3 regions of the Mesorhizobium sp. M0208 genome follow, and region 1 is predicted to be linked to each of the others. Evidence: predicted binding sites of a transcription regulator. Region 1 holds the regulator's gene; each other region holds the start of a gene.

Evidence for each region. The regulator PhoB, encoded in region 1, activates phosphate uptake and scavenging genes when phosphate is short. The targets are predictions, from matches to a motif close to TGTCATNNANCTGTCAT.
Region 2: a site for PhoB is predicted at 1,304-1,320, ahead of phnC (phosphonate ABC transporter ATP-binding protein). Genes of this name have one in related genera too.
Region 3: a site for PhoB is predicted at 1,733-1,749, ahead of olsB (l-ornithine N(alpha)-acyltransferase). Genes of this name have one in related genera too.

Annotation. Positions count from the first base shown of each region.
Region 1 is NZ_JAMYSP010000003.1:257,633-260,892, forward strand. It holds gene pstB (phosphate ABC transporter ATP-binding protein PstB) at 1-499, shown strand, start outside; gene phoU (phosphate signaling complex protein PhoU) at 532-1,239, shown strand; gene phoB (phosphate regulon transcriptional regulator PhoB) at 1,256-1,945, shown strand; gene NKJ17_RS05110 (ROK family protein) at 1,955-3,199, opposite strand.
Region 2 is NZ_JAMYSP010000042.1:21,194-24,453, forward strand. It holds gene NKJ17_RS28660 (DapH/DapD/GlmU-related protein) at 1-5, shown strand, start outside; partial or broken gene NKJ17_RS28665 (DUF1868 domain-containing protein) at 558-1,256, shown strand; gene phnC (phosphonate ABC transporter ATP-binding protein) at 1,402-2,250, shown strand; gene phnD (phosphonate ABC transporter substrate-binding protein) at 2,339-3,247, shown strand.
Region 3 is NZ_JAMYSP010000006.1:37,853-41,112, reverse strand. It holds gene NKJ17_RS08565 (hybrid sensor histidine kinase/response regulator) at 1-1,663, shown strand, start outside; gene olsB (l-ornithine N(alpha)-acyltransferase) at 1,813-2,688, shown strand; gene grpE (nucleotide exchange factor GrpE) at 2,796-3,260, opposite strand, start outside.

The sequences.
Region 1 (3,260 bases):
GATCGGCATGGTATTCCAGAAGCCGACGCCGTTCCCGATGTCGATCTATGAGAACATCGCCTTCGGCGTCAGGCTCTACGAGAATCTCGGCAAGTCCGAGATGGACGGCCGCGTCGAGCAAGCGTTGAAGCGGGCCGCGCTGTGGAGCGAGGTCAAGGACAAGCTAAACGCCAGCGGCTTGAGCCTGTCCGGCGGCCAGCAGCAGCGGCTCTGCATTGCCCGCACCGTGGCAGTGAAGCCGGAAGTCATCCTGCTCGACGAACCGGCTTCGGCCCTCGACCCGCTGTCGACGGCCAAGATCGAGGAACTGATCGACGAGTTGCAAGCCGACTACACGATCGTCATCGTCACCCACAACATGCAGCAAGCGGCGCGCGTGTCGCGCCAGACCGCCTTCATGTATCTGGGTGAACTGGTCGAGTTCGACCGGACCGAGAAGATATTCACGTCGCCCCGCGAGAAGCGCACGCAGGACTACATCACTGGCCGCTTCGGCTGAGCCGTTCCGATCATGCATATGAGGACAGGACCATGGGCGAACACACAGTCGCTTCTTTCGACGAGGATCTCGAGCAGATCAGCAAGCTGATCCGCGACATGGCCGACCTCGCCGGTTCGATGGTCGGCGGGGCGACCAAGGCCCTGTTGAATTCCGATAACGTGCTGGCGCAACGCGTCGTCTCCGACGACGCCATCATGGATGCGCGTCAACGCGAACTGGACGATCGCGCCATCACCCTGATCGCCAAGCGCCAGCCAATGGCTCACGATCTGCGCCATGTCGTCGGAGCGATCCGCATGGCCGGCGACCTCGAACGCATCGGCGACCTTGCCAAGAATATCGCCAAGCGTGTGAGCGCGGTCGGCCTCAGCGCCACGCCGCGCGACCTATCGCATTCCATCGATGCGATGGCGCAGCTAGTGCTCATCCAGGTGCAGGGCGTCATCGAGGAGTATGCTGCAGGCGATGCGGCCGCCTTGGCCAAGCTGCGCGCCGCCGACGAGCGTATCGACGTCAAATACACGTCCGTGTTCCGCGAGCTGTTAACCTACATGATGGAAGATCCGCGCAACATCACTGCTTGCACGCATCTGCTGTTCTGCGCCAAGAATCTCGAGCGGATCGGCGACCATGTCACCAACATCGCCGAAAATGCGTATTATGTGCTGACCGGCGAACAATTGCCGGTCAATCGTCCGAAGCAGGACGAAACGACAATGTCCGCGCCGGTGACATGATGGGGGTGCCCAGCCGATGATCGCACCACGCATAATGGTGGTGGAGGACGAGGAGCCGTTGGGCGTGCTGCTCCGCTACAATCTCGAATCCGAAGGCTACCAGGTCGAGGTGGTGACACGCGGCGACGAAGCCGAGATCCGTTTGCAGGAGAATGTGCCCGACCTTCTGGTGCTCGACTGGATGATACCGGCGGTTTCCGGCATCGAGCTCTGCCGCCGGTTGCGCGTGCGCCCCGAAACCGAGCGGCTGCCGATCATCATGCTGACCGCGCGCGGCGAGGAGAGCGATCGGGTGCGCGGTCTTTCGACCGGCGCCGACGACTATCTCGTCAAACCGTTTTCGACGCCGGAATTCATGGCCAGGGTCAAGGCGCTGCTGCGGCGCGCCAAGCCGGAAGTGCTGTCCAGCGTGCTGAAGGTCGGCGACATCGTGCTCGATCGCGAATCGCACAGGGTCTATCGCAAGAAGAGCGAAATCAGGCTCGGGCCGACCGAATTCCGGTTGCTCGAGTTCATGATGCGGCATCCGGGCCGCGTCTTCTCGCGTAGCCAGTTGCTCGATAATGTCTGGGGCGAGACGATCTACATCGACGAACGCACCGTCGACGTCCATGTCGGGCGGCTGCGTAAAGCCGTCAATAACGGCCGCATGCCGGATGTCATCCGCACCATCCGCGGTGCCGGCTATGCGATCAGGGAAGATTGACCCGCCTGGTCAGGCGACGTTCTTTCTGACGCCGGGCCTCATTTGCGCGCCCGGCGCGAAAATCTCCTGGTCGACGAAGCTTAACGCCCGCATCGCGCAGCCTTCGCGGATCAGCGGCAATTCGTTCGGCTCGGTATCGAAGGAGATCGAGCCCGAGTGCTGGCCGCCGGCGGTCTGGGCGATGGCCTTGCGCAAGGCCGGCTCGATCAGATCGAAGGCGGCGGCACTGGCGCCGACCATCGCGACCGGTGCCGGATCGATCAGCGCGAACAGCGAGCCGAGACCGAAACCCAGCGCTTCGCCGGCCTTGCGGTAGGCCTCGCGTTCCGGCCCATCCTTCTCGCGCGCGCGGGCGGCCAGCGCGCGCATGTCGGCGTCGCTGACGTCGGCGATAGGTTCGCTGTCTTCGCTCATCTGCCTGGCGTTGCGCCAGATGGCATAGTTGCCGGCATAGGCTTCGATGCAGCCGCGCCGCCCGCAACGGCAGAGCGCTCCGCCCGGACGATGGATCATGTGGCCAAATTCGCCGCCCGAGGAATGCGTCCCGGTGAACAGTTCGCCCTTCAGCACAAGCCCCATACCGATGCCATGCGAAAGCAGGATGGCGATGAAGTCGTCGCGATAGCGATCCGGATCGCGCCAGCGCAAAGCCACCGCCATCATATTGCAGTCGTTCTCCACCGTGGCCGGGATACCGAATTCGTCTTCCAGCATGTCGGCAAAGGCGATGTCGGTCTGCGGCGTGATCGGCGACCACAGCATGGCGCGTGCAGGGGAGTCGGTAATGCCCTGAATCGCCAGGGCGATGCGGGCGACACTGCGGGCGTCAAGGTCTGGGTCCTCGAGCCGGCGCCGGACGATGGCCATGCATTCGCGGATCAGCTCGTCGCGCGGCATGGTCAGCGTGTCCAGCCGGCGCTGTTCCTCGGCGACCACCTGTCCCGCATAGTCGATAATGGCGGCCGACAGGAAATTCAGTGACAACACCACGGTCAGCACCGCCGCCGCTTCCGGGTTGAGGGCGAGGCCGACCTGCGGACGACCGCGTTTCAACGAAACGGCCTCACTTGCCTTGCTCTCGGCGAGGATGCCTTCCCGTATCAGGTCGGAGGAGATCGCCGATATGGTTGAATGACTGAGGCCGGTGGTGGCTGCGATCTCCGTACGCGACGGCTGGCCGGCCCGGCGCACCGCCGAGATCACCATCGCCCGGTTGCGCCGGCGCAAATCGTCGTGGCGGATTCCGACCGACATCGTTTTGCTTTCCTCCCGGTTGCCGCGGCCGCTCATGAACCGGAAGCCGTCGGTAATGTCC
Region 2 (3,260 bases), on a different contig from region 1:
GTTGACGTCCCGAATAAGTCAGCCGCTCGGGCAAATGTCCAAAATAATAGAAAGAAATCCTAACGTGATAAGAATAGCACCACCAGTCTGATTAAACCTGATAAGTTCTATAATTTTTTTGTCATAACCAATATCTACAAGCGATTTGGTTTTTTCCTCAATCTTATTTGCAAAATTTATCGTAACTAGCGCAATTAAAAAAATGAGAATCATTAGAATAATGGCCGCGTCGCGCCCATTTGCATAATTGTACAAGTATCCCGATATTGGATGGTTCAAGCTACCAACCCGATATACGGACATCAAAACCAGGGCCACTGTGAAACTTATCGCAGCGACTACCCCTGCAGCATACAGCCGCAACCACTGGCGCCAACGTAGCAATTAGGCAGCCTCTCTTTGATACGAGTTTGAATCTTTATTTCAATCTTGATGATGTGCAAACCCCGGCAGCATCGCTTGGCGAATCCTGCCTTTGATATTCTACTTCTTGGCACGGTTTTCATGTCCCTGACACATCGTCGGGGCAGAACGCGGCCTTTCCTCTGGAGATCGCAATGCCTGTTTCAGTCAAACCTTCGCTCGCCGGATACTTTGCCGGCTCGAACCCGACCCCTCCGCTGCATCTCGGCAGGCGCTACGACACCTCTGGCAATTTCCTGACCGAGCCCGGCAACACGGTCGTCTGCCATCTCGTCGACGGCTCGCCGTCCGAGGCAGTGGTGGTCGAAGTGCGTGAGCGGATGCGCGCCATGCCCGATACCGACCGGCTGGCCTCTCCAGCCTGCACATGACGCTGTTCCAGGACATCATCGAATATCGGCGCCGGCTCCCTATTGGCCTGAGGATGCGCCCCTCGACACCAGCATCGACGACATGACCCGCCTCTATCAGGAACGCCTGAACGGCTTCGAAGGCCGCGGCGCCTTCAAGATCAGGGTTGTCGATGTCGTGCCGACGGGCTTGACCGTTGCCGGCGCAACCGATGAGGACGTGCGTATCCTGCGCGCATGACGCGATGCCTTGTCGGCGCCCTTCGGATATCGGCATCCCGACCACGACAGCTACACGTTCCACATAACCTTCGCCTATCAGATCCGCCGTCTCGACGATGAAAGGATAACGCAATGGCAACAACTATTCGATGATTGCCTCTCGCTGCCGTCCGTCAGGCTCCAGTGATCGAGCTGCTGCCTCCGGCATTTTGCAGCTTCAAGGACATGAAGCATTTCGAGGAGCTTCTTGTCCTGGGCTGATCCAAAGGCGCGCGGATGAATTCCCCGGGCGAGGCGTACCTGTGGGCAGTAACAAAACTGACATCGTTCCGACACCGCAGGTTCATGCGGCTGCGCTAGCGAGGGTTAACAGACCTTCAATTGCGATTGGACTGGAGCCTGCACCATGTCAGCTACGCTCGAAATCCGCGGCGTCACCCGCCGGTTCGGCAAGAACACCGCCGTCAGCAATGTCGACATCGCGATCCCGCACGGTCAGATGGTCGGCATCATCGGCCGTTCGGGCGCCGGCAAATCGACGCTTCTGCGCATGATCAACCGCCTCATCGATCCCAGCCAGGGATCCATCCTGTTCGACGGCGTCGAGGTCTCCGGGTTGCGCGGCTCGCCGCTCCGGCGATGGCAGCGCGACTGCGCCATGATCTTCCAGCAGTTCAATCTGGTGCCGCGCCTGGACGTGCTGACCAATGTGCTGCTCGGCCGGCTCAACCACCGCTCGACGCTGTCCAACCTCTTCGGCATGTTCTCGCGCAGTGAATGCGCCGAGGCTGTTGCCGCCCTTGAGCGTCTCGACATCGCCCGCACCGTACTGCAGCCCGCCGGCACGCTTTCCGGCGGCCAGCAGCAGCGCGTTGCTATTGCGCGTGCCATGATGCAGCAGCCGAAGGTGCTGTTGGCGGACGAGCCGATCGCCTCGCTCGATCCGCTCAACGCCAAGGTGGTGATGGATTCGCTGCAGGACATCAATTTGCGCGAAGGCATCACCGTCATCACAAATCTGCATACGCTTGATACGGCCCGCAACTATTGCAACCGTATCATCGGCATGGCCGCCGGCAAGGTTGTCTTCGACGGCCCGCCCGAAGACCTCAACCGCGAGGCCGTGCGCATGGTCTACGGCGCCGACAGCAATGGCGGCGAAATCTCCGAGGCCATCACTTCGACCAGTGTCGCCGTCAAACAGAAAATCGCTGCATCCGCCGGACCGCTCGAGCCCGTGTTCCCTGGCTACTGAGAACGGCCTGATCGCCCGCCCGCGTCAAAGGCACTCGTCAAAAGTTCGAACGCTCCGGCGCGAAGCCGGAACCAACAGGAGAGAGATAATGTTCAGGAAGATGGTTTTTGGCGCGGTTTCATTGCTCGCCATCGCAACAAGTGCCGCTCACGCCCAGGATATCAAGGAATTCCGCATCGGCATCCTTGGTGGTGAAAATGAAGCGGACCGGCTGCGCAACTTTCAGTGCCTCGCCGATCACCTGAAGTCCGAATTCGGCTTCGAGAAGGTCTCGCTGTTCCCGGCCGCCGACTATGACGGGGTGATCCAGGGCCTGCTCGGCGGCACCCTCGATTTCGCCGAGCTTGGCGCGTCAGGCTATGCCAGCGTCTACCTCAAGGATCCGAACGCCGTGACCCCGATCCTCACCACCCAGCAGACCGACGGCGCGACCGGCTATTATTCGATCGGCCTGGCGCTGAAGTCGTCCGGCATCACCGACATCAAGTCGGCAAAGGGCAAGAAGCTCGGCTATGCCGACCCGGATTCGACCTCCGGTTATCTGATCCCGCTGACCCAGATCCCGAAGGACACCGGCGCCTCGAACGAAACCTTCTTCGCCTCGACCCAGTTCAATGGCGGCCACGAGAACAACCTCCTCGCCGTTCGCGACGGCAAGGTCGATGTTGCGGTTGACGACTCCTCGGGCATTGGCGACTTCAAGAACGGCTACACCTCCGGCACCTTCCACAAGGAAGTCGCCAAGGGCGCCGTCGACCCCAACGATTTCGTCGAAGTCTGGCGCTCCGGCCTGATCCCGAACGGCCCGCTGGTCGTGCGCACCGCGCTCGGTGGCGATATGAGCGCCAAGCTCGCCAACTTCTTCACCAGCCTGCCGGCCAAGGACAAGCCCTGCTTCGAGGCCATCGAAGGCGGCGATTTCACTGGCTACGTTCCTGTGAAGCCGGACTTCTACAGCGTCATCGTCGAAGCCCGCAAAGCCGCGATCGGCGGCTGAATGCGGTGGCAAA
Region 3 (3,260 bases), on a different contig from region 1:
GATCGAGCTGTCGGTGCGCGACAAGGACAGCGGCGCCGTTTCGCATCGCGCCATCGCCCGCGACATCACCGCCCGCAAGCGCGCCGAATCCTCGCTGATCACCGCCCGCGAGCGGGCCGAATATGCGAGCCAGGCCAAATCGCGTTTCCTCGCTACCGTCAGCCACGAGATCCGCACGCCGATGAACGGCATCATGGGCATGGCCCGGCTTCTCGCCGACACCAGCCTTTCGCCCGAGCAGCGGACCTATGTCGGCGCCATCTCGACCTCGGCCAGCGCGCTGCTGGCGCTAATCGAGGACCTGCTCGACTACTCCAAGATCGAGGCCGGCCGCTTCGATCCCGAACCGCAGCCGATGTCGGTGCGTGAGATCGCCGACAATGTCGTCGAGCTTTTGGCGGCGCGGGCTTTTGCCAAGGATATCGGCCTCGGCTGTCATGTCGAACCCGACGTGCCGCAGCTGATCACCGCCGACCCCGGCAGGGTCAGGCAGGTGCTGCTCAACCTCATCGGCAACGCCGTCAAGTTCACCGACAGCGGCGGCGTCCTGGCAAGCATCGCCCGCGTCCGCACCGAAATCACCGACCGCATCCGCTTCACCATCACCGACACCGGCCCCGGTCTGCGCGAGGAGGACATGGAGCGTATCTTCGAGGACTTTGAACAGGCTGACGGCACCTCGACCCGTGCGCATGGCGGTGCCGGCCTCGGTCTTGCCATTTCCAAGCGCCTGGTGACCGCCATGGGCGGCACCATCTCTGTGTCGAGCCGCCTTGGCCAGGGATCTGAATTCGTCTTCGAGATTCCCGCTATTTCCGCCGTCGAGGCGCCGCAGATCCGCGAGAACCCGCTGTCGGGCCGGCATGCGGTGATCGTGTCGAAGAACCCGGTCGAGGCCGAAGCCATCGCCCGCACCATTCGCGCCAATGGCGGCACGGTCGATCTGGCCACCGCCGCCGCCCAGGCCACCGCTTTCGCCGAGGGCTGTGACGTGCTGCTGATCGATGCTGCCATGGAGCAAAGCGACGGCAGGCTGCTCAGGCGCCTGCGCCAGAGCGGATTTGCCGAGTGCGAGGCAGTGACGCTGATCGCGCCGACCGACCGCGGCATGCTTGGCGAATTCCGTGCCAATGGTTACGCCACCTTCCTGGCGAGGCCGGTGCGCGGCGAGACACTGCTGCGCGTGCTTTTGACCAGCCACGCGCCGGTCATCGCCGAGCCGCAACTGCAAAGGCGCGGCGCGCAGGCGGGGCATGCCATTGGCGCCCGCCAGCAGGGCCTGTCGGTGCTGATCGCCGAGGACAACGACATCAATGCCATGCTGGCCCGCGCCACGCTGCTGAAGGCCGGGCATCGCGTGAAAGTGGTCGGCAACGGCAAGGCCGCGGTCGAGGCGGTCATCAGCACCGGCCACAAGCACCGCTACGACGTGGTGCTGATGGACTTGCACATGCCTGTCATGGACGGCCTGGACGCCATCGCCGCCATCCGCCGCCATGAGGAGGAGACCGCGGTGCCGCCGGTGCCGATCATGGTGCTGTCGGCCGACAGCCAGGAAAAGACCCGCCACGCCGTGCTCGCTCACGGTGCCAGCGGCTTCGTCACCAAGCCGCTCGACCCCGATGCCCTGGTTCATGCCGTCGAGGGGCAAGTGGCCGCCTGAGGCACAACATAGACGGTTGATAGATTACCCAGCCGACGAAGTATTGCCCGCAGAGCCGTATCACGGTACTGTCACAATCCTGTTGCACCTACACCGTATCCCCGTGCCAAGAGGGATGGCTCGAAGGAGAATCACTCGTGCATACAGTCATGCCGGAATGTGATGCTCGGCCGAACGCCAGCGGGCCTTTGCTCGTCGGCCGGAACGCCGATGCCGTCATAAAAGGCGCATCGCTCGGCCGCATCGGCAATCTCGAAGTGCGGCTCGCCCGCAACGAGGCCGAGATCGCTGCCGCGCAGGAAGTGCGCTACCGGGTGTTCTACGACGAGCTTGGTGCCAGGAAGGACCTGTTCCAGATGCAGGACCGCCGCGATGCCGATCGCTTCGATCCCCTCTGCGATCATCTGCTTGTGTTCGATACTTCGCTTTCCGGCCCCGAGCATCGCCGCATCGTCGGCACCTACCGCCTGCTGCGGCAGGAGATTGCCGCAGCGGCCGGCGGCTTCTATTCCGAAGGCGAATTCGAGCTGACCAAGCTGATCGCGCGGCATCCCGGCCAGCGGTTCCTCGAGCTCGGCCGCTCCTGCGTTCTGCCGGAATACCGCTCGAAGCGCACCATCGAGGCGCTGTGGCAAGGCATCTGGGCCTATATCAACCATTACGGCATCGGCGTGATGACCGGCTGCGCGTCGTTCCACGGCACCGTGCCGGCGGCACATGCCGAGGCGTTGACCTATCTTGCCCACCACTGCCGGACGAATTCATCCTGGGACGTGCGCGCCGTCGCCGGGCGCTATTGTTCCATGGACCTGATGCCGATCGAGGCCGTCAACACCAAGGCGGCGATCGCCGCGATGCCGCCGCTGGTCAAGGGCTATCTGCGCGTCGGCGCGCGCATCGGCGACGGCTGCGTCATCGACCGTGAATTCTCGACCGTCGACGTGTTCGTGGTGATGCCGGTCAAGGAGATCGGTGCCCGCTACGTCAATTATTATGGCGGAGAAGCGCAGCGGTTTGCGGCCTGAGTAGGGGAGAGAAGGCAACGGCCGGAGTAGGCAAGTGCTCTGCTCTATTTTACCCGACGTAGCGGTATTCCCTACTCCCGTACTGCCTATTCCCCTACTCTCCTAACTTACGCATCCTTCTCAGCTTGCTCATTCACCGGCCCCGGCTCCACCGGCGCTTCGCTCGCCACATGCTTGGGGCCGCCCTTGGCGACGCCGACCATGGCCGGCCGCAGCACACGCTCGCCGATCGAATAGCCGGGCTGCACGACCTGCACGACTGTGTTGGCCGGTACGTCGGGATTGGGCACCTCGAACATCGCCTGGTGGAAATTCGGATCGAATTTCTCGCCCTCGGGCTCAAGCTTCTTCACGCCGTGACGTTCAAGCGCCGACAGCATGGCGCGCTCGGTGATCTCGACGCCGTCGATCAGCGCCTTGAAACCGGCATCGTCCGAAGCCTTGGCCTCCTCCGGGATGGCATCCAGAGCGCGGCGCAGATTGTCTGACACCGAAAGCATGTCGCGGGCAAAGTTGGCAACCGCATAGGCGCGCGCATCGTGCACGTCGCGGGCGGTGCGGCGGCGCAAATT